3 regions of the Noviherbaspirillum album genome follow, and region 2 is predicted to be linked to each of the others. Evidence: predicted binding sites of a transcription regulator. Region 2 holds the regulator's gene; each other region holds the start of a gene.
The links. Region 2 encodes FNR, which switches genes on or off when oxygen is low (the NO sensors DNR and NnrR bind a similar motif). Its sites were predicted from a motif close to TTGATNNNNATCAA; they were not measured.
Positions count from the first base shown of each region.

Region 1: RY831_RS12065 (CsgE family curli-type amyloid fiber assembly protein) is a predicted target of FNR. The motif match lies at 7,556-7,569, and genes of this name have one in related genera.
Region 3: RY831_RS31195 (PHA/PHB synthase family protein) is a predicted target of FNR. The motif match lies at 1,877-1,890, and genes of this name have one in related genera.

Region 1 covers NZ_JAWIIV010000008.1:176,781-187,207, reverse strand. Annotated here, with positions in the region: gene RY831_RS12110 (ABC transporter substrate-binding protein) at 1-285, opposite strand, end outside; gene RY831_RS12105 (branched-chain amino acid ABC transporter permease) at 309-1,349, opposite strand; gene RY831_RS12100 (branched-chain amino acid ABC transporter permease) at 1,349-2,233, opposite strand; gene RY831_RS12095 (ABC transporter ATP-binding protein) at 2,230-3,087, opposite strand; gene RY831_RS12090 (GFA family protein) at 3,619-4,014, shown strand; gene RY831_RS12085 (helix-turn-helix domain-containing protein) at 4,011-4,841, shown strand; gene RY831_RS12080 (NuoB/complex I 20 kDa subunit family protein) at 4,920-5,396, shown strand; gene RY831_RS12075 (DUF4394 domain-containing protein) at 5,443-6,354, opposite strand; gene RY831_RS12070 (hypothetical protein) at 6,660-7,070, shown strand; gene RY831_RS12065 (CsgE family curli-type amyloid fiber assembly protein) at 7,666-8,094, shown strand; gene RY831_RS12060 (curli assembly protein CsgF) at 8,124-8,558, shown strand; gene RY831_RS12055 (CsgG/HfaB family protein) at 8,555-9,520, shown strand; gene RY831_RS12050 (hypothetical protein) at 9,517-10,029, shown strand; gene RY831_RS12045 (hypothetical protein) at 10,102-10,427, shown strand, end outside.
Region 2 covers NZ_JAWIIV010000006.1:77,501-87,927, reverse strand. Annotated here, with positions in the region: gene ccoO (cytochrome-c oxidase, cbb3-type subunit II) at 49-666, shown strand; gene RY831_RS09340 (cbb3-type cytochrome oxidase subunit 3) at 669-851, shown strand; gene ccoP (cytochrome-c oxidase, cbb3-type subunit III) at 844-1,776, shown strand; gene ccoG (cytochrome c oxidase accessory protein CcoG) at 1,874-3,268, shown strand; gene RY831_RS09325 (FixH family protein) at 3,315-3,851, shown strand; gene RY831_RS09320 (hypothetical protein) at 4,096-4,341, shown strand; gene fnr (fumarate/nitrate reduction transcriptional regulator Fnr) at 4,369-5,130, opposite strand; gene RY831_RS09310 (hypothetical protein) at 5,591-5,968, shown strand; gene RY831_RS09305 (hypothetical protein) at 6,094-6,570, opposite strand; gene RY831_RS09300 (alpha-ketoacid dehydrogenase subunit beta) at 6,609-7,616, opposite strand; gene RY831_RS09295 (thiamine pyrophosphate-dependent dehydrogenase E1 component subunit alpha) at 7,627-8,604, opposite strand; gene RY831_RS09290 (GAF domain-containing protein) at 8,749-10,089, opposite strand; gene RY831_RS09285 (hypothetical protein) at 10,086-10,427, opposite strand, start outside.
Region 3 covers NZ_JAWIIV010000062.1:7,789-18,215, reverse strand. Annotated here, with positions in the region: partial or broken gene RY831_RS31215 (putative bifunctional diguanylate cyclase/phosphodiesterase) at 1-90, shown strand, start outside; gene RY831_RS31210 (chemotaxis protein CheW) at 64-354, shown strand; gene fabI (enoyl-ACP reductase FabI) at 439-1,197, opposite strand; partial or broken gene RY831_RS31200 (MaoC/PaaZ C-terminal domain-containing protein) at 1,426-1,815, opposite strand; gene RY831_RS31195 (PHA/PHB synthase family protein) at 1,972-3,741, shown strand; gene RY831_RS31190 (P-type ATPase actuator domain-containing protein) at 3,878-4,618, shown strand; partial or broken gene RY831_RS31185 (hypothetical protein) at 4,650-4,892, shown strand; gene RY831_RS31180 (cation-translocating P-type ATPase) at 4,911-6,680, shown strand; gene RY831_RS31175 (DUF6920 family protein) at 6,726-7,595, shown strand; gene RY831_RS31170 (universal stress protein) at 7,729-8,583, opposite strand; gene RY831_RS31165 (pyridoxamine 5'-phosphate oxidase family protein) at 8,866-9,315, opposite strand; gene RY831_RS31160 (hypothetical protein) at 9,517-9,717, opposite strand; gene RY831_RS31155 (universal stress protein) at 9,805-10,427, shown strand, end outside.

The sequences.
Region 1 (10,427 bases), on a different contig from region 2:
GAACGCCGCCATCGAGACATCGACCTTGTAGCCGGTGTCTTCCGGGACATACTGGATCTTGCGTCCCTTGATGCCACCGGCATCGTTGACGATCTTCAGGTAGTCCTTGATGCCGGCGTCGATGCCGATGCCGGCGAAGGCGAACACGCCGGTCATCGGGATCGAGCCGCCCAGCACGATGTCTCCCTGCTGGGCGCCCTGCTGTGCCGAGGCATTCGCCGCGAAGCCCAAGGTACCGGCCGCTGCCAGCGCGGCAAGCCATTTCTTGATCGGGTTTCCAAACATGTGTCGTCTCCTCTTGTTATGTCCTATGTCCGGAATGGCCACAGGTGGAAAGTGCGGCGGACGCGGCGCCAGATTTCGGCCAGTCCGTGCGGTTCGAAGATCAGGAACAGAACGATCAGCAGGCCGAACACGATGGTGCGGACCGGCGACAGGATCAGGGTGGTATTGCTGGAGATCGGCAGCCAGCCGATGACGATCTTGAGCAGCTCCGGCACCATGGTCATGAACACGGCGCCGAAAATGCCGCCGCATATCGTGCCCATGCCGCCGACGATGACGGCGGCGAGAAAGAAGATCGACATGATGAGCGGGAAGCTTTCGGGCGTGACGATGCGGAAGAAGTAGGCGAACATGCCGCCGGCCACGCCGGCATAAAACGACGACAGTGCGAACGACATCAGCTTGTAGCGCAGCAGCGGAATACCGAGCACGCCGGCAGAGATGTCCCGGTCGCGGATGGCGATGAAGGCGCGGCCGATGCGGGTACGGAAAAGATTGGCCGCGCCGAACAGCATCAGGACGGTGAGCGGCATGATGATCCAGTACAGGCGGAACGAGGTGTCGAGCGCGAATCCGAAGAATTGCGCTGGTGGCACCGCAAGGCCGCCGGTGCCGCCAGTCAGGCTGGCCCAGTGCGAAAAGGCGAAGTGGGTAATGAAACCCGCCGCGATGGTGGCGATGGCCAGATACAGTCCCTTGACCCGCAGCGAAGGCAGGCCGACGATGATGCCGCCTATCATCGCCACCACGCCGCCAGCCAGCAGGTTAAGCAGGAAGGGAGATCCAAAACGTATCTGCAGGATGGCGACCGTATAGGCTCCCAGCCCCATGAAGGCCGCCTGTCCCAGGCTGACCAGCCCGGTATAGCCGGTCAGCAGATTCAGGCCGGTGGTGCTGGCAATATTGATGGCCACCAGGCAGGCCAGGTACAGCCAGTATTCGCCGGCGAAAAAGGGAAATGCCACAAGCAGGATGAGCAGCAGCACGAACCAGGCGCGTTGCGTGGCGCTGTCGAACAGTGCTTCATCGGCGGCATAGCTTTCCTTGGCGGATCCGATGCGCATTACAGCCTCTCGATTTCATGGGTGCCGAACAAGCCATAGGGCCGGATCAGCAGGATGGCGACCAGCAGAATGAAGGTGGCAAGCAGCTTGTATTCGCCGCCGAGATAAGCGCCGGCCCAGGCTTCGATCAGGCCGATGATGAGGCCGCCGACCAGCGCGCCTGCCACGCTGTCGAGTCCGCCGAAGATCACCACCACCAGCACCGACAGGCCGAACACGCCCATCGTCGACGAGATGCCGCCGATGGCGCCCACTACGATGCCAGCGACGCCGGCGATCACCGCCGCGAAACTCCAGGCCAGCGAAAACATGCGCGGCACATTGATGCCCATCGAATAGGCGGCCGCCTGGTCCGACGCCGTCGCGCGCAGCGCAACGCCGCCGCGCCAGTAACGAAAGGTCAGCAGCACGATCGCAATCAGCGCGACCGCTATCCAGAAACCGTAAAAGATCTTCGGCGCGAGAAACGCTTCCCCGAGCCGTATTGGCGCCGAGGGAAAGAATTCCGGCAAGCGTCGCTGGTCGGCGGTCCAGATCAGTTCCACCAGACCGACGAGTATCGATGACAAACCGACCGTCACCATGAAGGATGCGATTGGCGATTCGCCCAGCATGGGCCGGATCACCGTGCGCTCCAGCACCATGCCGAGAACTCCCATGGCCGCCAGCGCCGCCGGCACCGCCAGCCAGATCGGCAGACCGGCGCCCGCGGAAAAGGCGAAGAACAGATAGGCACCCGCCATCAGCATGTCGCCGAGCGCAAGGTTAACCACGCGCGTGGCCTTGTAGATAATGACGAAGGCCAGCCCGGTCAAGCCGTAGAGGCCGCCGGTGCCGAGGCCGGCCAGCGAAATTTCCAGGAGAAAAAGCCAGTCGAAATTCATGCCGCGCTCCGGAAGCCGGGCTTCTCGCTTGCGGGCGCCGTACGCTTGTACCTGGCGCGCAGCGCATGCACGTCGCCGGAGCCAAGGTAGGCGCGGATTACTTCCGGGTTGGCCTGCACCTCGGCGGGAATGCCGCTGGCGATCACCTGGCCGAAGTTGAGCACCACGACATGATCCGACAGGTCCATCACCATGCTCATGTCATGCTCGACCATCAGGATGGTGACGCCCCACTCGCGCCGCACCTCAAGGATGAAGCGAGCCATGTCTTCGGTTTCTTCGCGGTTCATGCCGGCCACCGGCTCATCGAGCAGCAGGATCTGGGGCTTCATTGCGAGCGCGCGCGCCAGTTCGACCCGCTTCTGCAAGCCATAGGAAAGCGAAGCCACCGGCGCCTTGCGGATGTGATCGATCTCCAGAAAGTCAATGATGCGCTCCTCGATCTCCTGCCGCAGCCGCTCCTCCTCGCGGCGGGCGCGAGGTGTGAAGAACAGCGCACCGAGCGGACCGGTCTTCAGGTGGCAGTGCCGGCCCAGCTTGATATTGTCGAGCACTGTCATGCCGCGAAACAGCGCAATGTTCTGGAAGCTACGGGCCAGGCCGAGTGCGGCCCTCTGCGGCGGCGCCATGCCTGACAGGCTCTTGCCGCGGAACAGGATGTCGCCCGCGGCGGGTTTGTAGAAACCGGAGATGGTATTGAACACCGAAGTCTTGCCCGCTCCGTTAGGACCGATTACGGAAGTGATGCTGCCTTCGGCAACGTTGAAGCTGACGTCGCTCAACGCCTTGACGCCGCCGAACTGAAGCGTGACGCCGCGCACGTCGAGAATGGAATCATTCGCTACTGCCTGCAAGTTTGTCTCCTCTTTTTATGCAGTGCATCGATGTTTCTTCCGAATTGTGGCTGCTTCCCGCGGCCGTTTATTTTATCTACTCGCGGGTAACTTTGAAAAATACTAGCACACGAAATTCGATTCACAAGCAGCAGCTGAAAAAATATTGGAAGCGGCCTGCATGCCTACGCCTCACCAGGACCTTGAATTTATAGGCTGTATCAGCCTATCGGCATGAGAAGACGCTCGCCTGTTCCAAACCTGCGGCAATAATTCATTCATTACTTCTCAGTAAGGCTTTCGGATTTTTATGATTGCATTGCAGAAATCTTGAGCCGCTGCAGTCGGGAAAGCGCATGTGTGCGCTTGTGTACAATTCCATAGTCGCTTTCATCATGGCCCATCACCGAGGCCCAACCGCAGCATATCGAGGAGACTGAACATGGCAGGGTTTCAAATCCGTAGCACATCGCCGCCGCCTTCTCCGCAAAGCATAGCCGGATTGCATGCGAAATCCGCTGCCTTCGCGGGCGCTGTTAGCGCGAGTCTTCCATGCTGAGCGGAGGATGTTTCTGCGGTGCAGTGCGATATGAGGCAGATGGCACCCCCTTCCACGAGACCAACTGCCATTGCGACATTTGCCGGCGCACATCAGGAGCACCCATGGTGGCCTGGTTCAGCGTGCCGCGCCCCGGTTTCCGCCTGGTCGCCGGCAATCCCGCGCGCTTCCGGTCGACCGCCAGCGGCACACGCAGCTTCTGTCCGCATTGCGGCACCCAGCTCACTTTCGAGAACAGCGACATGCCCGACGAGATCGATGTCACCATCGCCAGCGTTGATGAGCCGGATCGGCTTCCGCCCAGGGACCATACGTATGTCCGCAGCCGGCTGAGGTGGGTCAGCCTGGCCGACCGGCTGCCGCAGTACCAGAAGATGCGGGACACATGAAGCGTCACGTCGTTCTGCCGTCGCCGCCGCTGCGGCCTCATGTGCGCAACATCATGCTCGGGGAATTTTCCAGCACGGGCAGCCACCTGCCTGCCACGCCTGACGTACAGCTGGTGATCTACCTGCGCGGCCGGGCTGCATTGATCGGGCGGTCATCGGAAGAGGCGCTGCCGCTGGCCTTCATTACCGGACCGTGCCTGGCACCCCGCAAGTTTCATGTGGAGGCCGGCAGCAGATTCGTGGGCATCACGTTCCGGCCATCCGGTTTCTCCGCCTGCTTCGGATTGCCGGCCAACCTGTTTTGCGACCGTACCGTCGATCTGGAAGATGCCCTGCCGCATGGCGTCGCCGCGCAGCTGATGGACGAGCTCCGCGAGGCGGCGCAGATGAGTGCGGCCGTCAGGACAGCGGAGGAATTCCTGCTGCGATGTCTGCTTGACGGGCGCAGGCGCGATGGAGGACTGCCTGCCCTCGCACTGGAACGGCTGCTGCTGCCGGCGGCCGCGCTTGCCGACGAGCTGTCGCTCGGCACGCGCCAGCTGGAGCGCCGCTTCCTTGTCAACTATGGCATGCCGCTGCGCGACTTCCGCCGGCTTGCCCGCTTCTCATCCGTGCTTGCGCAACTGCTGGCCGGCACGCCGGCCAGCCTGAACATGGCCCGCATCGCCGCGGAGGCTCATTACGTCGACCAGGCGCATTTCATTCGAGACTTCCGCCAGTTCGTCGGCGACACTCCGGGCCGCTTCCTAAAGGCGAGGCAAGAGGAAGGCTCCATCTACAGCCTGTGGCAGTTTAACTCGTCGGAACTGCCGTCCTTTCTCGACTGACGCACCGCATGTCGTGTCGGTACAATCTTTTGCCCGGCATTGCGGTTAAGGTTTCCAATCTCGATAAAGGATACCGACATGAATGCTCCTTCGCTGGAAGCCGACGGCTACCTGCTGACCTCCGTTGACGCGGTTCTCGCCGGCGCGCGCAGCAACAGCATCTGGTACCTGTCATTCGGACTGGCATGCTGCGCCGTGGAGATGATGCAGGCGGCGGCATCGCGCTATGACATGGACCGCTTCGGCATCATGCCGCGTGCCAGCCCTCGCCAGGCGGACCTGATGATCGTGGCCGGCACGCTGACCAACAAGATGGCACCGGCGCTGCGCAAGGTCTATGACCAGATGCCCGAGCCGAAATACGTGATCTCGATGGGCACCTGTGCCAACGGGGGCGGATACTACCACTACTCCTACTCGGTCGTGCGCGGTTGCGACCGCATCATTCCGGTGGACGTCTACGTTCCCGGCTGCCCGCCGACGGCCGAGGCGCTGATCTACGGCATCCTGCAGCTGCAACGGAAGGTGAAGCGTTCCAGGGTGATCGCCCGCTAGGTGCATATGCCGTTATGACGTTATGCGGCTATGCCGCAGCGAAGGATCAGGGCTCGACGGCGAATCCCACGACGCGTTCCGTTGTGGCTATCGTACCGATCCGGGTCGCCTTGCCGTTGTCAAGATTGATAACGTACCACGAGGATTGCGGCTCGCCCGGCCCGCTGGCCGCCATGAATGCGGCGCCCGACACATCGGCGATGTCGAAAGACACTTTTTCCATCGGGCCGGTGCCGAGTGCGCCAACCGTGTACAGGCGGCCGGTATTGGGCGAGACCGCCGGCGACACGCCTTCCCGGCTGCCTTGTGTTACCAGTGCGCGGTGCTGCGCATCGATCGCGAAATTCGTTGTGATCTTTTCATCCTGCTTGTTGTAGCTGTAGCCCGCTGCCACGATTGCCGGCACCTTCCCCGCATGAGTATCGCCCGGCGCATAGGACAGCGTACCGTCAACCTGCACTCCCGGCGCATTCGGATCGCCGTCGACCACGGCACCGGTATCCGGATGCAGGCGCATGTTTTCGCCCTTGCTGTTGCTCACCACGCGTATGCGATCGACCGTCGGATTGAAGTCGAAACCGACCTCCGGGCCGGTCGGCATGATCGCGACCGGGGCGCTGCCTACCATTGTCACGGCGCCATTGCCGGTATTGATGCGGTAGAGCCTGCCACTGCTTCCCAAGCCGTACAGCCAGCCCTTCGCAACCCTGTAATCGATGCCAAGCAGGACTTCGCCTTTCTGCAGGCCGGCGAGCGGCAGGCTGGAAAGGATTTTGCCGGGCTGACCGGCGTTGAATTTAACCAGTTGGTTGGAAGATGTGACCGCATGGATAGCCTCCTTGAGCGGCGCACCGTGCTGTGCCTGCTGTTCCCGCTGCAGTCCGGCACAGCCGGCAACCGCCGATGCGACGGCGATGAGGAGCGCGGCTTTGGTGCCGCGTGGAAGGTCGAGTGTCATAGGCTTTGCCCCAATCGTTGTTCAGTGGTTGTCATATGGTTCGCCGCTCAACAGATTCGGGAGCGAAAGCCAGCCTATCCTTGATGCCCGGCGGCAGCTTCGAGGCCGTAGGCGGAGTGATCGCTGCACCTAAAGGATACCTCAAAGAAAGTTGGCCGGTTTATGCTCCCCGTGAACTGATGCGCTGGATGCATATGGCATTGCGGGGAGCCATACGCTGGAAGACATGGCGAAGGTCAAGGCAAAGGCATGAAAGCGCACTACCATAGGACTGGAATCATCCTTAACGGCTGGGAGTCGCCATCATGTCTTGCCGCAAGTTCCGTTTCCTGCTGACGCTGTCCGGTTTGGCCGCCGCCCTGAGCGCGGGTGCTCAATCCGGCCAACACGACCCTGTGGCCTCGCGCTACGAATCCGAGCGCGCCGCATGCGCATCGATTTCCGAACCCGAATCACGTTCTGCCTGCCTGCGCGATGCAGCGGCCGCATACGCGGAAATGCGGTCGGGACAGCCTGTCGAAGATGCTGCGGTCTATCAGCGCAATGCGCTTGCTCGTTGCCAGGCATTGCCGCTAGCCGACCAGGAATTGTGCAGGCGACGCACCCTGGGCGAAGGAACGGTCAGCGGCAGTGTTTCAAGCGGCGGCATCTATCAGGAATACCGCGAAATTATCCTGCCTGACGCCGCACCGGCTTCAAACGCTTCGAAGCGCTAGTGCTTACCGCCCGCTTCATGAGTGGCAGCGGCAGGCTTTCCTTCCGCATGCAAGAAAGCAGAAGGCAGCAGAGAACTCATTCGCACATAATTAATTTATTAATTAATAATAATTTAATAGAAGAAGATATATGTCATTAGCAAGGCAAAATGTATTTTAATAATTAATTATTAAGAACGAACACAAGCGTCTTGCACGCCGATCACATATCGTATCGGCGCCTCCCGCGCGAACCGCCGCCCCTTTACGTGCATGACATGTCAGAGTCATTCATTCCTTCCAGCCTCTCCACTCTATAGAGGTGGATCTGTCCAAGCCAACTCAAGCATCTTGAATTTCAGCCTAATTATTAATTTTATTTATATCTTTTGGATCTCCATCCCGAATGAAGCATTGCTTTAATACACTATTTCAACCAGGTAATTATTTATTAAATATTTTGCCTTGAGGCAATAAAAAATTGTCTTTTAGAAAACGAAACCGATCTGATTTTCGTCAATTTGGTTACAGCTGGAAATGTGACTATACGGATCACCTAAGTAACTAATTGTAAATTTAAGTTACGAGATATAACTAAGAACGCAAGGGAGGCGTGATGATCCGCAGCGCAGGAGCTGGCCTACAGGCCGTCGCCATTGCATTTGCAGCAGCATGGCCGTGTCTGGTGCAGGCCGCCGACGCCGCGAAACCCGCGCAGGACCCGAGCTCGGGAGTCGTTCTTAACCAGACTGTAACGGTAGGCGGACAGGATTTCTTCCGCCACTTTTCTTCCGCATGGCGCGATTCGCCGCTTAGTGAGAGAGTCATCGTTATTGTCAGGGAGCAGCCATCCGCACGACTGGGAAACCTGGTGTGGATTGAATTCAGTCAGAAGAAAGTATTCCAGGCTAATCTTCCGCCGTCGCGGGAAAACATTAAGAGGATGGGCAACGATGCCGCATCCGTGGTTCAGGAAGCAGTTGTCAATGCAGAAGTAGAACAAGCCACACTGGTCGACATCGACCTTGCAAAAGAAGAAATCTAAAAGCTTAAAAGCATCACCAGGGAGAAGTCATGAAACCGACATGCATTAAAGGCATGGTGGGGATCGGCTGCGCGCTTGCCGCCCTTTCCACTCTTACGGCACAAGCCACCGAACTCGTTTACGTTCCCATCAATCCGTCGTTCGGCGGAAGCCCCCTTTATGGAAGCGTTCTGCTTGGATCGGCGCAGGCCACCACCAAGCACAAGGAAGCGGATTCCTCCGGGCTTGGCGGTGCGGGCCAGGATCCATTAAAGCAATTCAATGAAACGCTGGAGCGGGCCGTATTAAGCCAGCTGGCTTCCTCGGCAACCTCGAAGATTCTTGTCAACGGCCAGCTCGTGCCCGGCGCCATAGAGACCGGCAACTTTCGTATCAATGTGGTCGACTCGGGCGGCGGCTCCCTGACCGTGACCACGACCGACAAGGTTACCGGCGCCTCGTCTTCCTTCATGGTGGGCAAATGAGTGCGCGCAAAACCCTGGTGGGCCCGATCTGTGCCGCCGCCATGCTGCTGTTATCCGGCTGTGCCGTCAGCCATCCGCCGTCCGGCGTGACTGCCGAAGCGCAGCTGACTCCCGCGACGCCGATGTCGCGCGACCTGGCGCGCCTTCCCGCGCCTGCCGGCAAGATTGCCGTCGCGGTGTACGGCTTCCGGGATCAGACCGGACAGTACAAGCCCTCGCCTGACAGCTCGTTTTCCACGGCAGTGACGCAGGGCAGCACCTCGCTGCTCATCAAGACTCTGAAGGATTCAGGCTGGTTCATCCCGGTGGAGCGCGAGAATCTTCAGAATCTGCTGACCGAGCGCAAGATCATACGCGCGCTCGAAACGCCGCAGCCCGCCGAGACGCCAAGGGCGAATGTTCCCGCGCTGCTGTCGGCATCCCTGCTGATCGAGGGCGGCGTCGTTGCTTACGAGAGCAATGTGCGCACCGGCGGCGCGGGGGCGAAGTATCTCGGCATCGGCTTGTCGACCCAGTACCGTGTCGACCAGGTCACCGTGAATCTTCGCACGGTCGATAGCCGTAACGGAGAGATCCTGCACAGCATCTCCACCACCAAGACCATTTATTCGTACGAGATCCGTCCCAGCATCTTCAAGTTCGTCAACGTGAAGGACCTGGTGGAGATAGAAGCCGGCATGACCCGCAACGAACCCGCCCAGATGTGCGTGGCCGAAGCGATCGAAGCGGCGGTGCTTCACCTGATCGCCAATGGGATCAAGAGCAAATCCTGGGCGCTCAAGAGCGAAGGCGAGATGTCGAATCCGGTGCTCGCGAAGTATCTGGCTGAACAGGAACATCGCCTCAGCCCGAAAGACATGGAACTGGTGGAAGCTTCGAGTGGCGACGCCGACTGGGCGGGCGAACGGGTCGAGCCGGCCAGAGTGGCCGTGGCGGCATCACAGAGGAAATCGCTGAAATGAAACCGTTCAACATCTATGCCGCGCTTGCCTGCCTGCTTCCCCTGCTTGCGGTCGCCGCGAGCGATCTTGCCGGCAGTGAATTTCCACGGGGGGATTTCGACCTGTCCGGCGCGGCCGGCAGCATCGCAGGCATCAACCAGGCCGGTAGCCGCAATACCGCCGGCATTTCACAGTCCGGCCTCGCCAACAGCGCATTGATACGCCAGAGCGAAGTCGCCAACAATGCCCGCATCGATCAGCAGGGACGGGGTAATCAGGCATCGCTCTGGCAGCAGGGGATGGACAACAACGCATTGATCATGCAGAGCGGCTCGAACAATCTGGCCGCCGCCGCGCAGAACGGCCGGCAGAACGACTCCGTGATCCTGCAGGCCGGCAGTGGAAACAATGCCTTCGTCAGTCAATCCGGCGCCAACAACAAGGCGGAAATCCAGCAGGCGGGCAACGGCCTGAAAGGATCCATCTCTCTTAACGGGAACAACATGAATGCATCAATGAGCCAGCGATAAGGGGCGCTGACTCAGTCATACACTCGCCTCCCCCATCACAAAAACGAAAGGGTAATTACAATGAAATTCACAATGACATCCGCAGCCTTCGCCATCGCCCTCGCCTTCGGCACTACAGCAGCCCACGCAGATGTGGCAACGATCAACCAGACAGGCGTCGACAACAACGCCTTCACCTCGCAGATCGACAACAGCGGCGCAATTGCCACCACCAACCAGGTCGGCAACGGCAACCGCGCCGGCAATCAGGCAAATGGCACCGGCGGCATCCGCCAGGAAGACAACACCAACGTGACGGCCTATATCGAACAGATCGGCTCGAACAACCTCGCCGCGCTGACCCAGACCGATTCGCGCAGCACGACCGGCACCGTGCTGCAGCATGGTTCGGGCAACGA
Region 2 (10,427 bases):
CCTGAACACCGCCTTGAACAGGTGAAGTAACAACAGGAGCAGCAACAAATGAAAAAGTTTTCTCATGAATGGATTGAAAAGAACCCCTGGCTGCTGATCGCGCTGGTGGTTCTGGTGGTGAGCGTCGGCGGTCTGGTCGAGATCGTTCCGCTGTTCTTCCAGAAATCCACCACCGAACCGATCGCCGGACTCAAGCCGTATTCGGCGCTGCGCCTGGCCGGCCGCGACGTGTACGTGCGCGAAGGCTGCTACAACTGCCATTCGCAGATGATCCGTCCTTTCCGCGCCGAGACCGAGCGCTACGGCCATTACTCGGTCGCCTCCGAATTCGTCTACGACCACCCGTTCCAGTGGGGTTCCAAGCGCACCGGCCCCGACCTGGCCCGCGTAGGCGGCCGCTACAGCGATGAATGGCACCGCGTGCACCTGATGAATCCGCGCGACGTGGTGCCGGAATCGAACATGCCTTCCTACCCGTGGCTGGCCACAACCAAGCTGGATCCGCAGTCGGTGGCGCCGAAGATGGCGGCGCTTCGCAAGCTGGGCCATCCGTACAGCGACGAGGAAATCGCCAATGCGGCCAAGGAAGTGGAAGGCAAGACCGAACAGGATGCGCTGGTTGCCTATCTGCAGGGCCTCGGCATCCAGATCAAGGCAAAGAGGTAATCATGAATTTCGAACAACTTGTTTTCGATGCACGTACGCTGATTACGGTGCTCAGCTTCCTGAGCTTCATCGGCATCATCTGGTGGACTTACGGCGCGCATCGCGGCGCCGACTTTGACGCGGCGGCAGACCTGCCGTTTGCGGACGATAACGACATGGCCGCATCGGAGAAGCAACATGGCTGACTTTACTAGCGAATTCTGGAGCATCTATATCACGGTGCTCACCGTCCTCGGCATTGCCGGCTGCGCCATTCTGCTGTGGTCGCAGGCCAAGGTGAAGATCGTCGTCCGCGAGGGCGAGGAAGCCGAGACCACCGGCCACAGCTGGGACGACGGTCTGACCGAGTTGAACAACCCCATGCCGCGCTGGTGGATGTGGATGTTCTACCTGACTATCGTGTTCGGCGTGGCGTATCTCGTTCTCTATCCCGGCCTCGGCTCCTTCAAGGGCAAGCTGGGCTGGGAATCGGCCGGCGCCTACCAGGCCGAACTGCAGAAGGCGGATGCCGACTACGGCCCCATCTTCGCCAAGTACCAGCAGCAGGACCTGAAGACCGTCGCCGCCGATCCGCAGGCGCATGCCATCGGCGAACGCCTCTTCCTGACCTACTGCGCGCAGTGCCACGGTTCGGATGCCCGCGGCAGCAAGGGTTTCCCCAACCTGGCCGACAAGGACTGGCTGTACGGCGGCGAGCCGGACGTGATCAAGGCCACGATCATGCAAGGCCGCAACGGCGTCATGCCGCCGATGGGCGCCGCGCTCGGCTCGGACAAGGATGTGGAAAACGTCGCGCATTATGTCCTCAGCCTGTCGGGTGCGACTTCCGATCCGATCAAGGTGGCCTTCGGCAAGGACAAGTTCGCCGCCTGCGCAGCCTGCCATACCTCGGCCGGCACCGGCAATCCGGCGCTCGGCGCGCCCAACCTGGCCGACAAGGTCTGGCTGTACGGCGGCAGCGCTGAAACGGTCATGGAAACCATTCGCAAGGGCCGTGCCAACAGCATGCCGGCGTTCAATGACTTCCTCGGCGAGGGCAAGGTCCATCTGCTCGCAGCCTACGTATGGAGTCTGTCGAACGAAACCGCGATCGTCACCGCGAAGAAATGAAGCCGGGACCGGAGCGCAGGCTCCGGCCTAACCGGGAGTTTTCAAGTTGTTGAAATGCTGAGTCGTTGAATCGTTGAAAAGTCAAAGAGTTGAAACCATGGGCGAACCTGCAGTGAAGGTTTCGGTAATCAGGATGTACGAAGCCCGCCAGGAGATCTATCCTCGCGAAATCAAGGGCACGTATGCCAACTTGCGCTGGCTGTGCGTTTTCCTGACCCAGCTGGTGTTCTACGGCTTGCCCTGGATGTCATGGAATGGCAGGCAGGCGGTGCTGTTCGATCTGGCCGCCCGCAAGTTTTACCTGTTCGGCATCGTGCTGTGGCCGCAGGACTTCATCTACCTCGCGCTGCTGCTGATCGTCTGCGCCTACTCGCTATTCCTGTTCACGGCGGTCGCCGGACGGGTGTGGTGCGGCTACTCCTGCCCGCAGACGGTCTACACCGAGATCTTCATGTGGATAGAGCGCAAGATCGAAGGCAGCCGCAGTGCGCGCATGCGCCTCGACAAGCAGCCCTGGAGCGCTGAAAAAGTCGCGCGCAAATCGGCCAAGCACCTTGCCTGGGGGTTGGTTGCGCTGTGGACCGGCTTCACCTTCGTCAGCTATTTCACCCCGGCGCACACCTTGGGCAGCGAAGTCCTGACGATGACGCTGGGCCCCTGGGAAAGCTTCTGGATCCTGTTCTACGGTTTCGCCACCTATGGCAACGCCGGCTGGATGCGCGAACAGGTCTGCAAGTACATGTGCCCGTATGCTCGCTTCCAGAGCTCGATGTTCGATCGCGACACGCTGATCGTCACCTATGACCAGAAGCGCGGCGAACCGCGCGGCGCGCGCGGGCGGCATGTGAACAAGGCGGCGCTCGGCGACTGCATCGACTGCTCGATGTGCGTGCAGGTTTGTCCGACCGGCATCGATATCCGCAATGGCCTGCAGTCGGATTGCATCGGCTGCGCCGCCTGCGTCGACGCCTGCAACATGGTGATGGACAAAACCGGCGCGCCGCGCGGACTGATCCGCTATGCGACCGAGAACGCGATGGAGAAGGGCCTGGGCAGCGCGGACATCCGCAAGCGAGTCCTGCGCCCGCGCGTGCTGATCTACAGTGCGATCCTGATGCTGATCGTCGGGATGTCGTTCGCATCGCTGATCGGGCGCGACCTGGTCAAGCTGGACGTGATTCGCGACCGCGGCTCGATGGGCCGCGAAGTGGAGGACGGCATGATCGAAAACGTCTACCGCCTGCAGATCATGAATACCGACGAACGGCCGCACCGTTACCGGATTTCGGTCAAGGGCATCGACAGCATCGCGCTGGCGACGGAAGACGAAGTCTTGCTCGAGCCTACCGCTTCCCGCGCCGTGCCGGTCCGGGTGCGCATCGCCCACGGCAAGGGTGAAAAGGGATCGAACAAGATCTGGTTCGAACTGAAGGCGGAAGACGATGAACGGCTGCGGGTCGAGGAACAAGCGGTTTTCATCGTGCCCCGTTAAATACGAACCGGCCAACGCAATCAACGAATCAATGAAGGAGTGCATCATGCAATCGACAAATTCTCGCCGCGCCGCATCCAAGGTGTCCTCGGCACCTTGGTACGCCCATCGCTGGCCGTGGCTGCTGATGCTCGGCCCGATCATCGTGGTGATCGCCGGCATCCATACCACCTGGATTGCATTCACCCGGCAGGATGCGCTGGTGGTGGACGACTATTACAAGCAAGGCAAGGCCATCAACCAGGACTTGAGCCGGGACCGGGTCGCCGCCAGCATGAAGCTGCGGGCCTCGATCCGCTATGACGCTTCCTCGGGCCGGCTGCTCGGAAACGTGCGCAGCCTCGGCCAGCCCGTCGGAAGCTCGCTGACCATCAAGCTGGTGCATTCGACCCAGCCCCAGAAAGACGTTGTGCTGCAGGTGCAGCCGGATGCGGAAGGCAGCTTCGCCGTTGCGCTGCCGATGCTTGACCGCGCACGCTGGCAGGTATCGATGGAAGGTGCGGGCCGCAACTGGCGACTGCACGACGTCTGGGACTGGCCGGTGCAGCGCTCGGTCGAGCTGAGCGCCGACCGGACGGATTGATCATTCGGAAGTAGCGGGGCGAAATCTGGCGCCACCTCGCATAGCTGGCATAGCTGGCGGTGCCGGGAGGGGCAAGGAGTGCTGGAAGGCAGGCATGGGGCCATTCCCGATTTTGCGAGCGGTTTTCACGTGAATTCCCGTATTCGGGAATTCACGTATCACGCAAGGCTGCCAGAGCGAATCCGCTTTAATGGAAAACAATGCCTGTCCGTCGTTCATGGACAGGCAAGATGAGGAGGTGACAATGGCAAGACTGATCATGGCAGTCCTGTGGCCGTCGTTTCTGGTCGCTATTGTGGCCGAAGGTTTTTTCTTTTCACTATTCGACCCCCGCGACATCGCGATCGGCGGCGCGCATGTCGAATTGAATCCGCTCGGCGTCTACAGCCTGGGATTCTTCTGTTTCTGGGGATTCTGCAGCCTGGCAAGCATGCTGACTTGCTATCTGCTCAACGTGCCCGACGATAAAGGGCGGCGCGTTCCGCTGTAACCGTCCGGAAGGAGCCGGCGGCGCGTTTCAGGCGCAGGTCTGGGTGCCTGCGGCGACCGCCTTGAGCGTTACCGGTTCGAGCAATTCGAGGTCGCGGTTGCTGACCTTGATCCAGCCGCGCTTCTTGAATTTCGAGAGCAGGCGGCTGATGCTTTCAATCGTCAGCCCCAGGTAGTTGCCAATTTCCTCACGCGTCATGCGCAGCTGGAAGCTGGTCGAGGAGTAGCCCCGGATCGAATAGCGAGACGACAGGTTGGTCAGGAAAGCGGCGAAGCGCTGTTCGGCGCGCATGTTGCCAAGCAGGAGCATGACACTTTGCTCGCGCGTGATTTCCTGGCTCATCATCCGGTGGAAGTGGTGCAGCAGCTGCGGCATTTCCCCGAACAGGCCTTCCAGCCGCGAAAACGGGATTTCGCAAACCTCGCTGTCTTCCAGCGCGATCGCGTCGCAGTGATGACGTTCCGTGCTGATCGCATCCATGCCGAGCAGTTCGCCAGCCATCTGGAAGCCGGTCACCTGCTGGTCGCCGCTTGGGTTGACCTGGTGCGTCTTGAAGTGACCGAGACGGATCGCATACAGATTGGTGAACGGATCGCCGACGCGGTACAGGTGGCTGTCACGGGCGATCTTGCGGCGGCGGCCTATGATCTGGTCGAGACGGTCCATATCCTTTTCCTCGAGGCCCATCGGCAGGCAGATCTGATGCATGCTGCAAGCGGAGCAGCGTGCGCTGATTTCACGCGAACGGGATGTGGCGGGCTGGCGGACGAGGGCTTGTGCTTGTGTCATGACGGCGTTTCCTTGGAGTCTGGCAGCGGCATCGGATTTTCATCGCGGCTGCCGGTCGGTTTTGCAGTCATGTAGCAAGGGGTGTGCCAACGCTCGCGTCAACTGAAAAATATTAAAGCATTCCTCGCGCCGCAGGAGGGTTTGCCAGCGTTTGCCGGCGTTTGCCTATCCTTGGCGCTTCCGGCAGTCGCCTGGCCAACTCCTCATGTATTCCCGGTTGCGGGAATGATCTGTGCGAGCCCGGATGCTTCTTTCGCTGCTCCGTAAAATAAATCCGAACTGGAACGATCGGCAAAACACTTACTAGTGTGGCGCGCATGAACACCTTGTTATTCGCAGACGGGATGCTGGCTCCGGATCGGGTTCCAAATCCTGGATGAACCGAACTGACAAGGTGGTTCGGCATAACACCTATTAGCAGCAGACGTTGATCAATCCGAATTAATCAAGGAGAAAAGAAATGGCTTTACCAGTGCTCGGACTCGCAGGGATTACACGCGCGGGATTGGCCGCCGCTCCACAGGCAAGCGCCTTCGTGAAAAAGAATGGCGGAGAAATTGCGGACCTTACGGCCAACTTCTTCAAGAAAGATCACAACAAGGACAACCTCACCGGGAAAAACGGGGATAAGGGTTTGGTCAATGGTTTCAAAGACCTGATGAAGGACTTGGGACAGGGTAAGACGGATGCGCTTCTTAATATTCTGAAAAACGGCATGGGAATGGAGGACGAGGCGTTCAGCGCCTTTTCCAAACTATTCAAACAGGGCAATTTTTCAGGTATTCCCGCCAACGAGCTGTTCTCGGCGGGCAATTTCCTTTACAACATGGTTTCGTAGGCCCGCTCGCCGGCCTGTCGTTACAGGCCGTTTTTCGGGTCTTGGTTGCAGGCCATTGGCAGTCATGTGCGCGCATGACTTTCCGCGAAGAGTAGCCAATGCCGAACGCCAGGCGTGTCAGCTGATCAGCGAGCCTTCAGATTGAGGAAAAGGTTCGCTGCGAAAACCAGGATGCCGAGCGCAGCCACGATCTCCGATGCGGCCAGCACCGGCACCAGGGCCGCCGTCCCGGTGACGACCATGCCTAGGGCAACCGCCATGACAGGCAGCGAGAGATTGGCGAGCCAGAAATGCAGTCGCGCCAGCTTGCTCTGGCCTGCGGCCGGGAACACGCTGTAGATCAGCCCGGCCAGGGCCATGGTCGCCCAGCCGAGCAGGTTGACGTGCGCATGGACGGGCCGCATCGTGAAGTCGCGGCTGGCGCCCATCATGATGCCCATGCCGACGCCGATGATCAGGTATACGACAGCCAGCTTGAGCCAGATGATGCCGACCGCCGAGAAGGGCGGCGCGCTGGCGCGATCGCCGCCGTTACCATCGTCGCCGCGCCTGGCGGAATCGATGCGGTCATTGGAGACAGTAAGGGACGCTGTGGTGTTCATGATGTTTCCTTCCGGGGTATTGGGAATGGTGGAGATATTCAGACTGTGAGTGCTGCCGAATCGGTCAGATGCAGGGGGCCGAGGCGGTCGCGCCCGGCCAGCCTGCGCGCGGCATCCGCAATGGCTCCCGGCTGCGGCAGGAAAGCCTGTTCCAGCGGATAGCTCGACGCTGCCGGAGCATCCGGACCGGTCAGGCGCACGATCGGCGCCTTGAGCGCATCGAAGGCCTGTTCCGAGACGATGGCGCTGATTTCGGCGCCGACGCCGCACATGCGGCTGGCTTCATGCACGACCAGCAGGCGGCCCGTCCTGCGCACCGAACGCAGGATGGCTTCCTCGTCCAGCGGCTTGAGGCTGCGCAGGTCGATCACTTCCGCCGAGATGCCCTCTGCCGCCAGTGCCTCTGCTGCCTGGAGGCAGCTGCCGACCATCTTGGCATAGGACACGATGGTGACATCGCTGCCTACGCGCGCGACGGCGGCCTTGCCCAGGGGGATGACATGCTCGTTCTCCGGCACATCGCCCGGCACGTAGCCGAGCGCGAGGTCGATGAAGAACAATACCGGATTGTCGTCACGGATCGCCGCCTTGAGCAGTCCCTTGAAATCGGCGGCATTGGACGGCATCACCACTTTCAGGCCCGGGCTGTGAACGAACCAGGCTTCGAGGTTGTGGTTATGCTGCGCGCCGACGGTCCAGCCGGCGCCGGTCATGGCCATCACCACCATCGGGAATTCGAACTGGCCGCCGGAGAGGTAGCGCAGCTTGCCGGCGCTGTTGACGATTTCATCCATCGCAAAGCAGAGGAAGGGCGCGAACAGCAGGTCGACCACGGGGCGCAGGCCGGTGGCGGCCGCGCCTGCCGCGGTGCCGGCAATAATGCCTTCGGCCAGCGGCGTATTGCGCACCCGTTTTGCACCGAATTCATTCACCAGCTCAGGCCGCTTGGTGGCGACGCCTTCGCCGAACATCAGCACGCGCGGATCGCGCCGCATTTCCTCGGCCAGCGCCTGGCCGATCGCTTCATTGACGGTCATCTTGTTCATGCTGGACTCCTCAGGCGTAGACATCGGTGGCGAGTTCGGAGATGGCGGGGAAGGGCGACTCCGCGGCGAAGCGCGCGGCCTGCTCGATCCGCTCGCGCACGCGCTCCTCGATCACCGCGATATCGGCGGTGCTCAGCTCGCCGCGCGCGGCCAGGCGCTGCCGCATCAGCGCGACCGGGTCCTTCGCGCGCCAGCGCGCGAGTTCATCCTGGTCGACATAGGCCTGGTCGTCCGGTTCGAAGTGGCCGCGCAGGCGATAGGTATAGGTTTCCAGCAGATAAGGCCGGCCGGTTTCGCGGATGCAAGCAACCGCTTCGACGGCCGCCGCGTGCACGGCTTCGACATCGTTGCCGTCAACGGTGCGGCTTTGCATGTCGTAGCTTTTCGCCCAGTCGCTCACATGGTCGCCGCTCATGGTTTCCTTGCGGTGCACATAGGCTTGCCACTGGTTGTTTTCGCAGACGTAGAGGATGGGCAGCTTCCACACCGATGCCAGGTTGAGCGATTCATGGAAGATGCCTTCGCAGGCGGCGCCGTCGCCGAAGAAGCAGGCAACGATGCCGGGTTCGTCCAGCATGGTTTTCGAGAGCGCGACGCCGGTGGCCAGCGAGAGTTCGCCGCCGACGATGGTGGATGTCAGCAGCACGCCGAGTTCCTTCGCCGAGATATGCAGGGAGCCGCTCTTGCCCTTGCAGTAGCCGGTGCTGCGGCCCATGACTTCGGCCAGCAGGCGGCCGGCGTCCGCGCCGCGGGCGAGCAGATGGCCGGCGCTGCGGTGGTTGGTCAGGATGCAGTCGTCGCCGTCAAGCGCGGCGACCACGCCGACCGCGGAAGCTTCCTGGCCGACGGAGGTGCAGGTGCCGGCGGCGGCGCCCGATGCCTGAATCTCTGCGGTCTTTTCTTCATAGGCGCGGATCAGCATCATGCATTCGAGCATGGATGCCGGGCTGCGACCGCCTGTGCTGCTGCTGGCTGAAATCTGAGTCATGTTCGTCCTTCCCGGGTTGATCGGAATGGGGACGAAGTCTACTGCAGCACGACGGGTGGAAACCGCCGTCCGCATGGGCTTAAGGTTTTTTTAAGATTGTTTGAATGAAGTTTTAAGAATCGGCTGGCGGAAGAGTAAGGAAGTCTATTCCTGCAGCAATGAAATCGGGCGATCCACGCGCAGCCGGAAGCGCCCGCGCCCGGTCTTTTCGATGCGCATGGCTGCATTGCGTTCGACCAGGCGCTTGCCCAGCAGCAGCAGGCGGGCTTCAAGATTGTCGCTGACATCCGGCAGCCGAATCCGCGAATCAAGCCGCAGTTCGCGGTTGCTGAATTCGGTGCGACCCTTCTCCGCATAATCGCGCAACAGGTTCCAGAAAATGGAGCCTGCCACGCCCTTGATCAGATAATCGTCGCCCAGGAACACCGAATCGTTGCCGGCGAAATGCCGTACCGGAAGCGGCGTGCCTTGCGGGCCCGGCGGTGCGGCGGCGGCGGGTGCCGCAGTTTCGTCGCCGCATTCCGCGGCGCTCTGCAGATGCAGGATGGACATGCCCAACTGCCGTGCCAGGCTGACCAGCGCATCCTCGTCGTCATAGGTAAAGCGCAAGTCTTGCGGACTCTCCACGTAGACCACGCCAAGCGTGCGCTGCCCGGCGACAATCGGCACGGCCAGCTGGCTGCGCGGCGATTTCAGGCCGGGCAGCGGTATTTCGGTTTCCAGCGCCGCCGCCATCCCGCTGTCTTCCGCGCACTCCCGGATCGCGCGGCTGTAGGCGTATTCGGAAGTCATGTGGCTGATGCGGATCGGCACGCCCTCGCGCGCGGCGACGCCGATCACGCCTTGCCCCATCGGTATTTCCGAGCCGATTCCCGAAATCTCGTAACCGTGGCTGGCCACCGTATAAAGCCGCTCGCCGGCCTGGTCGAGCATGAGGATCATCGTATGGCCGATGCCGAACTGATCCTGCAGGCAGGCCAGCGTCGCGGACAGAAGCCTGTCCAGGTCGACACAGGCCGACAGGCGTTCGCTGGCATTGCGCAGGGCGGACAGCAGGTTGCGCTGCGGCGGCGGCATGGGCATGGATTCGCCGGGCACTTGCTGGATGTCGTCGACGCGGAAGACGTCCGCGCCGAGCAGGCGGAACACGCCGCTCATGCCGGTCTGCGAAGCGATGCCGGCCAGCTTGGCCTTCATGCTTTCGAACAAAGGACCGGATGTCTCGGTGCGCAGGTATTCGATAGACAGCCGGTATTGCATCGCGGTCGCGGGATGGGTCACCACCAGCGTGGCGCGCGGATTGACCATGATGTTGCGGCGCGTCTTGTTAAAGAACTGGTAGGACATGGCGACATGCCGGCTGTCGACGAATTGCACCTGCGACAGGTAGGCGACGTTGGGCATGCCATCGGCCGAGGCGGTGGCCATGGTGCCGGGAATGACGCCTTCCAGGCAGCCCCGTATGGCATCGAGCTGAATGTTCATGCCTGCGCCCTCAGCGGCTCGCCAGCGTTCGGTCCCGGCGTTTGGGAATAGGCTTCGACGGGTGTGAAGGTGACGGTGACCAGGTCCGCCGGCGGCGCGGAAAGCAGGGTGCGTATCAGTATTTCGTCGAAACCCATCGGTTCGAGTTCGCGTGCGAAGCTGGCGCGGTAGCGTTCCACGCGTTCCATGTCGCCGGCTTCCAGGCAGCCCACGACCGCATCCTTGCCCTTGAGCTGCACGGTCTTGTGCGTCGACGGCCGGCTGAAGACGGCGGTGATTGCGCCGTTTTCCCGGATGCAGCGCAGCACCGGCGCGGCTTGGGTGGCGGAAACGAACAT
Region 3 (10,427 bases), on a different contig from region 2:
GATGTCGTAACAGACAATGATGATGCAATGATCGTCAAGGCAGTGGTGGCATTGGTGCATAGCTTGAAGCTTGATGTTGTTGCTGAAGGCGTCGAAGATCACTGCCAACCGGATGGCCATGGTAATCAATCACGTCCGATGTTGATATTGAGATTGCAACGGTTTTATGTTGCCGTCATCGTTGATGAAGTCAAAGGGATAGTCAAATTACCAGCACGAGCCGTCGAGGTGATGAGTGAAACGGAAATTGATCCTAGAAACCTGATCCATGGAATATTCAAAGCTGAATGCGGACGCGTGTTACTTCTAGATGTTGAACGATTTTTCACACCGCTACTATCCATCGATCGATAAGGCCTTCCCAATACCGCCTGCTAATTGGAACGTGTCCTATTCACGCCTCGCCAAATCGCTAAACTTAATGCACATTGTTGGAGATCAACCGGACATCACATGCTGTCCCCCGTCCACTGGTATCACTGTGCCAGTTAGCGCTTTTGCGCCGTCTCCGACCAAGTATGCAGCCAGTGCACCAACGTCATCGATGCTTGCCAGTCGCTTCTGTGGAGCCTGAGCGGCCGCTCGCTCCAGCAATTCGTCAAAACGGTCAAGTCCACTGGCTGCTCGCGTACGCATCGGTCCGGGAGAGATTGCATGCACGCGAATATCCTGTGGCCCGAGTTCGGCTGCCAAGTAGCGCGTCGTGCTTTCAAGTGCCGCCTTGACAGGCCCCATCATATTGTAGTGCTCGACGACCCGCTCCGATCCATAGAAACTTACCGTCAACAAGCATCCCCCCTGACGCATTAACGGTTCAGCCAGTCGCGCAATACGGATGAAGGAGTGGCATGACACATCCATCGCCATCGCAAAACCTGCCGATGAACAATCCGTAACGCGGCCATGCAAGTCCTCCTTCGGTGCATAGGCAATCGAGTGCAACACGAAGTCCAGCCTGCCCCATTCCTGTTCAATACGCTGGAACAGTGCTTCGAGTTGGCCGGGAATCCGCACATCACAGGGAGCAGTGATGGAACATGCCAGCTCGTCTGCCAGCGGTACAACAAACGGCTTAGCCTTGTCGTTTACGTAAGTCACTGCCAGTTCGGCACCTGCCGCCTGGAAGGCGCGAGCACAGCCATAGGCAATAGAATGTTCATTGGCAATTCCGAGTATCAGCCCGCGTCGACCACGCAAGCTAAACGGTGCTGTAACCGCCCCCTCAACAAGCTGCACAGCCGAAACCGGTCGCACCGGATGCTCTGTCGACGTGTGACCTTCTTCGGATGACGAAGACGTGCTCCCCGCATCAAGCCGCTCCCGATAACGCCGGCGGTGTGAGACCGATACTTCTGGCACCTCGATGACAGGCTGCCGGAGCTTCTCTGTTGGCGCAAGCACTTCTGCCGTGCCAGTGACAACGTCTTCGCCTTGTTGATTGGTACAGCGGCAATTAAAATAAATTGCCTTGCGGACCGGGTCTTTCTCTTTAGCCGTCACAGTGACGGTAATTGTGTCACCAATCCCGACCGGACGCTTGAAACGTAAATCCTGTCCGAGATAAATCGTGCCAGCACCCGGGAGTTTCGTTCCCAGTACTGCGGAAATCAAGGCGCCTGCCCACATGCCGTGGCCGACCACCTTGTGGAAGCGATTGCCTGCCGCATAGACCGGGTCAAGATGTGCCGGATTGACGTCGCCAGATACTGCGGCAAACAACTCAATATCCTCAGGCAAGAGTGTCCGAACGAGTTGTGCGTTGTCTCCGATTGCAATTTCATCGAACGTGCGGTTTTCGACTATTCGGGCATTCATGCAGGCGTCCTGACATTTGTTAAATGAGGCGACAGGATAATTTTCGTCATTCCTTATGTACTTGATCCAAATCAGTTTTTTTTGGCAAACGTTTGTTTATCTTCGCCACTTCAGCCTTCCAGAGACCTAGGCAAAATGGATCACGTCCCCTTGAACATGCTTCCCCACCCTGAACGGCTCGCCAGTGGGTGGCTTGGTATCCCTTATCGGGAGCACCATCCGCTTGACGATGGCACCAAGGATTTGGATCGCATTTTGATGGCGGCGGTTGGGAGGCTTACTGGAGGAATATCGCCGATTGCCCTATGGATGGCCTATATCGACTGGGTCACGCACCTCCAGCTGTCGCCGTCAAAGCAACATGAATTGCTGATCGATGGCTGGCAAAAAATGGCAAAGTGGCAAGGATATGCCTATGACGCAATGCGCCATACGGGCACCACAATGGAACCCTGTGTGGCTCCCCTGCCTCAGGACAAGCGTTTCGCCGATCCGGCATGGCAACAGTGGCCCTTCAACGTGATGTATCAGGGCTTCCTGATGTCCCAACAATGGTGGCATCGTGCGACAACAGGAATCAGCGGCGTATCGAAACATCATGAGGATGTTGTGACCTTTACGGCACGGCAGCTGCTCGACATGCTGTCGCCATCGAACTTTGCCAGTAAGAATCCCGTAGTGATCAATGAGGCAATCCGAAGCCAAGGCCAGAATTTCATTCGGGGTGCCGCAAATGCTGCCAGCGACTGGCTGCATGACTTGGCTTCCAAACCGCACGATCATGCATTCAAGGTCGGCGAGACACTTGCTGCCACGCCAGGCAAGGTAATCTTTCGAAACCGGTTGATTGAGCTGATTCAGTACGCGCCGACTTCATCAACCGTCCATACGACTCCAGTACTGATCGTGCCGGCATGGATCATGAAATTCTACATTCTCGACTTGTCGCCGCACAATTCACTAGCACGCTATCTGGTGGAACAAGGTCACAGTGTATTCATGATTTCCTGGAAGAATCCGGATGCCGTAGATCGTGATCTGACCATGGATGACTATCGTACGCTCGGCATTATGGACGCCGTCGAAGCCATCTGCAAGGCGACGCAATCCCCCGCGCTCCACGCAGTCGGTTACTGCCTCGGCGGCACCCTGCTGTCAATTGCCGCAGCAACGATGGCACGTGACGGCGATCATCGCCTGGCGAGCATGACGTTATTTGCATCGCAAGTAGATTTCAAGGAGCCGGGCGAGCTGTCACTGTTTATCGATGAAAGCCAGGTGGCATTGCTCGAAGCATTAATGTGGGAGCAGGGATATCTCGATAGCCGCCAGATGGCCGGCGCTTTCCAGATGCTCCGTTCCAACGATCTTATCTGGTCTCGTCGCCTGAATCATTACCTGCTCGGCCTGCCGGAAAAGGTCACGGACCTGATGGCATGGAATATGGATACTACCCGCATGCCTTACCGGATGCATATCCAGTATCTGCGTGATCTGTTCCTTCACAACGACTTGGCCGAGGGCCGTTATAGTGTAAATGGGCAGCCGATCGCGCTGTCAGATATTCGCGTGCCGGTCTTTTCAGTGGGCACCATCACTGACCATGTCGCGCCGTGGCGATCGACTTACAAGATCCATCTGCTCACTGACACCGAAGTCACCTATTGCCTGACCAGCGGCGGTCATAACGCCGGCGTAGTTTCGCCACCGAGTCATCCCAATCGGCAATACCAGATTTCCCGGCACATGCCCACCGATCCTTATATCAACCCTGAGGATTGGCATCGCACGACGCCATCGCAGGAAGGCTCATGGTGGCCTGCCTGGGAAAGCTGGTTATCAAGCCAGTCGCCGAAGCGGCAAACGCCGCCCTCCATGCCGCCTGGCATGTGCGATGCACCAGGTACTTATGTCTTCCAGCGATAAAAGACCCGAAGGTCGCCATGCCATCCTGCCGGCAACGGTAAAACAGACTTTACACGGCGCGGCAGCCTTGCCCATATCGCTTGCTATTTCGTTCTAGGCGTCACGGCATTGGCAAGATCAACCATAGAAACGTACGATGAAACATACCGTAAGCATCGGCGCACCCTACGCACTTGACAGCGACAGACTCGTTGCTGCCCTCGATACAAATGTTCATGCAGGGCTATCTTCAGCTGAAGTATTACGGAGGCTTCATGATGACGGACCCAATGCACTACGTAGCGCGCCTCGCCCGCCTGCCTGGCGCCAATTCCTGCTGCACTTTAAGGATCCGCTGGTCTACCTGCTTGGCGCCGCTGCTGCGATTGGACTGATTGCCTGGTTTATGGAAGGCCGCACCGGCATACCCGTCGATGCAATCGTCATTGCAGCGATCATTGTCTTCAATGCCATCCTGAGCTACGTGCAGGAGGCAAAGGCAGAGAACGCTGTTGCCGCACTGACCAGCATGACGGCAGCGATGTCGTCGGCGCTGCGGGATGGAAAGTTAGTCCGCATACCAACACACGAATTGGTCCCTGGCGACCTGCTCTCCTTGAGTGAGGGTGATATCGTCGGCGCAGATGCACGTCTTGTGCAGGCGTCGGCACTGCGCGTGCAGGAATCGTCGCTGACCGGCGAAAGCGAAGCAGTGCTCAAGGATACGACAATACTGCGTGCGCCAGTCGCGCTTGCCGAACGCGCGAACATGGTCTTCAAGGGCACTACTGTTGTTCAGGGCAACGGTCTGGCCATCGTGACTGCGACCGGAATGGTAACGGAGATTGGCACCATTGCCAGTATGCTCGACCGTACCGTGGAGTCTCAGACGCCATAAGACGCTCGGTGCAGTCGTTTCGCTCATTGCCGTGCTGGTCGTAGCGACAGTCCTGCTCATTACCCCAGTTCACGGGATGGCGGAAATTGTCGAAGTCCTCTTGCTTGGCGTGTCTCTTGCCGTGGCCGCAGTGCCGGAAGGACTTCCTGCAATCCTGTCGATCGTGCTCGCCTTGGGTGTACAGCGGATGGCACGGCAAAATGCAGTCGTAAAGAAGCTGTCCTCCGTGGAAGCGCTGGGGTCGGCCACGGTAATTGCGTCGGACAAGACAGGCACGCTGACTCGGGCTGAAATGACGATCGAGCGCATTATCACCGCCTCTGGGACGACCCATGTCACCGGCACCGGATATGTGCCGGAAGGTGAGATCCTGCACCAGGGTGAACGGCTCCGGCCAGGGCCGCTGCTCTCCGAACATATTATTGTTCTTTGTGGCGGTAGCCTGGCCAGCAACGCCGATCTACGTAAAAACGACAGCGGTCAATGGGACATTCAGGGCGATCCGACCGAGGCGGCATTTCTGGTTGCGGAGGAAAAGCTCGGAGCTGCGGCACGGCGCAAGCGGCGTTTCGAACGCATAGGTGAAATCCCGTTCACCTCCGAACGCAAGCTGATGTCGACCCTTCAGGTCGATCATGAAGACAATGACAATACTGTCATCATGACAAAGGGGGCGCCGGACGTACTGCTTCAGCGGTGCAGCAGGATTCGCATCGGCTCCGACACCGCTTTGCTCGACGACGTCAGACGGCAACGCATCCGGTCTGACATCGATAGCCTCACCGATGCGGCCTTGCGCACCCTTGCAGTCGCCTACCGTTCGTTGAAACCGGGCGAAGACCAGCAGGCAAGCGAAGAGCTGGAACAGGATCTGATTTATGCCGGTACGGTCGGCATCATCGACCCTGCGCGCGAAGAAGCTGCCCTGGCAATTCGTGAAGCACGGGATGCCGGAATTCGGGTGTTGATGATTACTGGTGACCATCCGCGGACCGCAGCGCGTATCGCGGCAGACCTCGGCATTACCGCCACCACGGTGCCGGTATTGACCGGCCTGGAACTGGAAAGGATGGACCAGATTGCCTTTTCCAATGCGGTTAGAACGACATCGGTGTTCGCCCGGGTCGCTCCCGAGCATAAATTGCGAATTGTCGCTGCGTTGCAGGCCGATGGTAATATCGTTGCCATGACCGGTGATGGTGTCAACGATGCACCCGCATTGAAGTCCGCGGACATTGGCATTGCGATGGGTATCGCTGGCACGGAAGTGACCAAGCAAGCAGCCCGAATGATTCTCGCAGATGACAATTTCGCAACAATTGTTCGGGCCGTGCGCGAAGGACGGCATATCTTCGACAATATCCGGAAGTTCTTGCGCTACCTGCTGTCGTCCAACATCGGTGAAGTATTGACCATCTTCTTCGGTGTGGTTCTGGCAGGCGTTCTCGGTTTGACCAATCCTGCAGGTGGGATTGTGTTGCCGCTGCTGGCAACCCAGATATTGTGGATCAACCTGCTGACTGATTCAGGACCTGCGCTGGCGATGGGCATTGATCCAGAAACCGATGATGTCATGGCACGCCCGCCGCGCCGGCTGGCCGACCGAATCATCGATGCACCGATGTGGGCAAGTGTCTTCCAGACCGGTATCGTGATGGCCATTATCACGCTGCTGACGATCGACTTCTATCTGCCGGGTGGCTTGATCGAAGGCTCGCAGGATCTCGACAATGCGCGCACCGCCGGTTTTACGGTGCTGGTGCTTGCCCAGCTTTACAACTGCTTCAATGCCCGGTCGGACACGACCAGCGCATTCCATCACTTGCTTGCCAATAAGTGGCTATGGGGAGCGATAGGCTTGTCGCTGCTGCTGCAGATCGGCGTAGTTCATCTCGGCGTGCTCAACGTGGCATTCAATACCGCGCCACTTAGCCTGGACCAATGGCTGTTCTGTGGCGCCGTTGCCAGCACGGTATTATGGATCAGCGAACTTCGCAAGCTGGTACTGCGCGCAAGAGCAGCTGACTTGCTCGCACCAGTGAATCTGCCATTTTCCAAGTAAATATTACCGTCGAGTGTCTCAACGCCATAGTCACTTGTTACCATCATGAAAATCCCATCTTCAACGGCTTCGCTAGTGACAGCGTCGCTGATCTTTGCAGGCATTGCCGTGACCGTCGTAGGAATTGGGAAAACGAAGTGGCATGCGAAAACCAATGAACTACGTGCCCGCCTTGATGCGGCGCGCCGCCCGATGACATCAGAGACGGTTGACTTCAATACCCTCACCACTCTGCCGCCACCCGTTCAACGTTTCTTTCGAACGGTCCTCAAAGACGGCCAGCCCATCGTGGCTGGTGCCTATGTCAAGCACAAAGGCACGTTCAACATGAGCGAGTCCGGTGAGAAATGGTATCCGTTCACGTCGGACCAGAGAGTAGTTACGCAACGACCGGGGTTTGACTGGGATGGACGTATTAAAATCATGCCGGGTTTGAGCGTGCATGTGCATGACGCATACGTGGCTGGTGATGGCATTCTTCACGCGTCGCTGCTTGGCTTGTTCACCGTTGCGGACATGCTTGACAAAAGCGATGTGGCGGCAGGAGAACTCATGCGCTTTTTTGCGGAAGCGGCCTGGTATCCGACTGCGCTGTTGCCAAGCCAAGGTGTACGCTGGGATGCCGTGGATGAAAAATCAGCGAAAGCCACGCTTGAAGACGGCGACGCCAAACTGACCATGCTGTGGACCTTTACCGAGGCCGGATCGATCGATACTGTCCGTGCCGAAGCACGCGGCCGCGCGGTGGGCGGAAAAGTTATACCGACTCCATGGCAAGGGCGATTCTGGAACTATACACAACGCCTAGGGATGTCGATACCGCTCGACGGTGAAGTGATGTGGCTGCTACCGGACGGCCCCAAGTCTTACTGGCGCGGCCATATTGACGAAATTGTCTATGAGCTCGCCCAGTAGATGAAATTAGTGGCAGCCCTTGCGAAAATAGCCGTGTTCCCTGCCATAAGCCGTTTGCCAGGGCGGCCTTTAACTTGTGTCCGGGATGATTACCGGCATCGGGCCTGGCGACCAGCCGGCGTTTCCTGAGCATTCAGTGCGCCATCAGCACTGGAATCGTCATTTGCTCAAGCACGGTGCGTGTTACCCCACCCCGCAGCATTTCCTGAAAACGGGAATGGCCATAACATCCCATGACCAGAAAATCACTGTGCGCCGTATTACAACATGTGAGCAACACGCTGCCGATATCGCCGTGACTGTAGTGCTCCTGGATCACTTTCGCTTCAATGTCATGATGGGCGAAGTACTGAATGACATCGACTCCCGCCACATCATTTTGCCGCAGCTTTCTTCTGCCATGACTAAGGATCAGTATGTCGACCTTGCCAGCCCGTTCCAGCAGCGGCAGGGCATGGTGCGCGGCCCGAGTGACTTCAAGGCTGCCGTCCCATGCCAGCAACGGTCTGTTGGCCAATACTCTGGGTTCATAGTGATGCGGCAGCACCAGCACAGGCCGTCCGCTGGACACTGCAACATACTCTGGCAGGTCGTCGGCCATGGGATTGGCCGGCTCATCCGGATCAAATTGGGTAAGGATGGTCAGGTCGCTGTATTGGGCCTGTAAGCTCAAGCCGCCAAGTTCCTCGTCCGCTACCAGCCTGCATTCGAAAGAATGGATCCCGGCCGCTCGGGCAGCTTCTTCAAAGCGTGCCAGCGCCGACTCTGCGGACTTCTGCAGACGGCTGACTTCTTCATTGAACGCGTCTGTATTGTATCCGCCCTGCTGCCGGACTCGCTCGGACAGACGTAAATATTGAGAGATTCCTGTGACAGCAACACCAACTATGTGGGCACCGACATTATTCGCAGCCAGGGCGGCAGCACGTACACGCTGTACCATATGGCGTGAATGATCGGCATGAACGACGATGGTCTTATAGGGCATTGGATATTCCGTAAGGTGTAAGAATCACTCTGGCAAGGAAACAAAGGTGTTCCAAAAGATCAGCCTGGTAGCCTGCAACTTTCTCGACTCTGCAAGTGGAAATGGCAGATAGGTCGTAGCTCCGCCGCACACGACTCGAACCGATGACTGCAACCGAGTTTGGCTATACGGTTGTAAGGACGGCGTCTCGACCGTGGCTCTTTCTTGTCCGATGCCATTCCGATCCCGCTGCTGGACACGTTCTTTGACTGCAACCAGCAGTGCATCAACACATTCTGCAAATCAGATTTGCAGCAACTCGGTATGGCCGAACCCCTTCTGATAGTCAAGTACCGATAAGTACTGGGGACGAATCTTCAACAACAGTACGTCATTGGTCTGGTTTGACCTGGTCCATTCCACCAGCTGCGGATAGCGTTTGATCATGCAATCGGCAGCATGTTGAAGCTCTTGTGTTTCATTGATGAATTCGGCGGTGCCGCTGATAGATAGTCCCTTGATCTCGTTCCAGTCTCTGTATGGCGCGTTGATCGTCAGGGAAACTTTATTATTACAACGCAGGTTGTTTGCCTTCTGACTGTCCTTGCCGATACCAACGTAAATGTCCATGCCATCGTTCGCATAGCTGACCGTAGTGGCCTGCGGATATCCATCGGGCCTTACGGTGGCAAGCGTCAGATCCTTGCCGTGATCGATGATGTCCAGTACGAACTGCTCGGTTGATTTGTTCATGTCAGCATCCTCCAGGGATTCAATTGCTGCCGATGTCAGCACATCCCGCACCGGCACGTCAATGTCACTATGCGACGCATGATGTCGCCCTTACCTTGACCTGAGTCAAAAAATCCGGGCCCAGCGAGGAGCTGTCATCCGCATCTGGAACGCTCATGGCACTTTGATCTGAATCAATCAAATTTTCAGCAGGCACTTCTACTATGAGTTCGCCCGTTCGTTCATGCTGGCCATCAAACCGCCGACTGTGCCGGAGATTTGTTCGATTCCGGTTTTCTTTAACCACATCATGGGAGTATCGATATGCCATATCGTACGATAGCCGTTCATATCAATGCATCCCGCCATACCAGGCAGCGTGTCGTACTGGCTGCGCGCATAGCAGCGGAAAATGATGCGCATCTGATTGGCGTAGCGCCAACCGGCTTGCTACCGGTTCTGTATTCAGGGGGTATGGCTCCCGGTGCAGCGCCGGTACTTGATGCGTGCATGACGTACATGAAAGAGCATGCGGAGAAAGCACTAGCTGACTATGAACAAATTGCCGACCGCAATAACGTCCGTTCCTTTGAGAAGCGGCTTATCGAGGATGAAGCAGGTGAGGCACTTTCCCTGCAAGCACGCTATAGCGATCTGGTCATTGTTGGCCAATCGGATCCTGCAGAAACGGTGACCAGTGAGCGCAGTGATGTTGCCGAGTACACGCTGCTCAACAGCGGGCGGCCGATACTCGTGGTGCCGTATGTGGATGACAATTCAAATTTCGGAGAGCGAGCCGTGATCGCCTGGGATGGCAGTCTGGCCGCCGCACGTGCAGTCAATGGCGCCCTTCCCCTGCTGCGGGCAACGCGTCAGGTGCAAGTCGTGATCTTCGATCCGGAGGTATCGCTGCGTGCGCACGGCGAAGAACCAGGGGCCGATATCGCTGCTTACCTCGTACGCCATGGGATCAACGTTGACGTTTCCAAGCAGAAGACCACGCCGGACATCGACGTCGCCAATGCGCTGCTGTCCCATGTGGCCGACTTTGGCGCTGGCCTGATAGTCATGGGGGGCTATGGCCGATCCCGCCTGAGTGAAATTCTGCTTGGCGGAACCACGCACACTGTTTT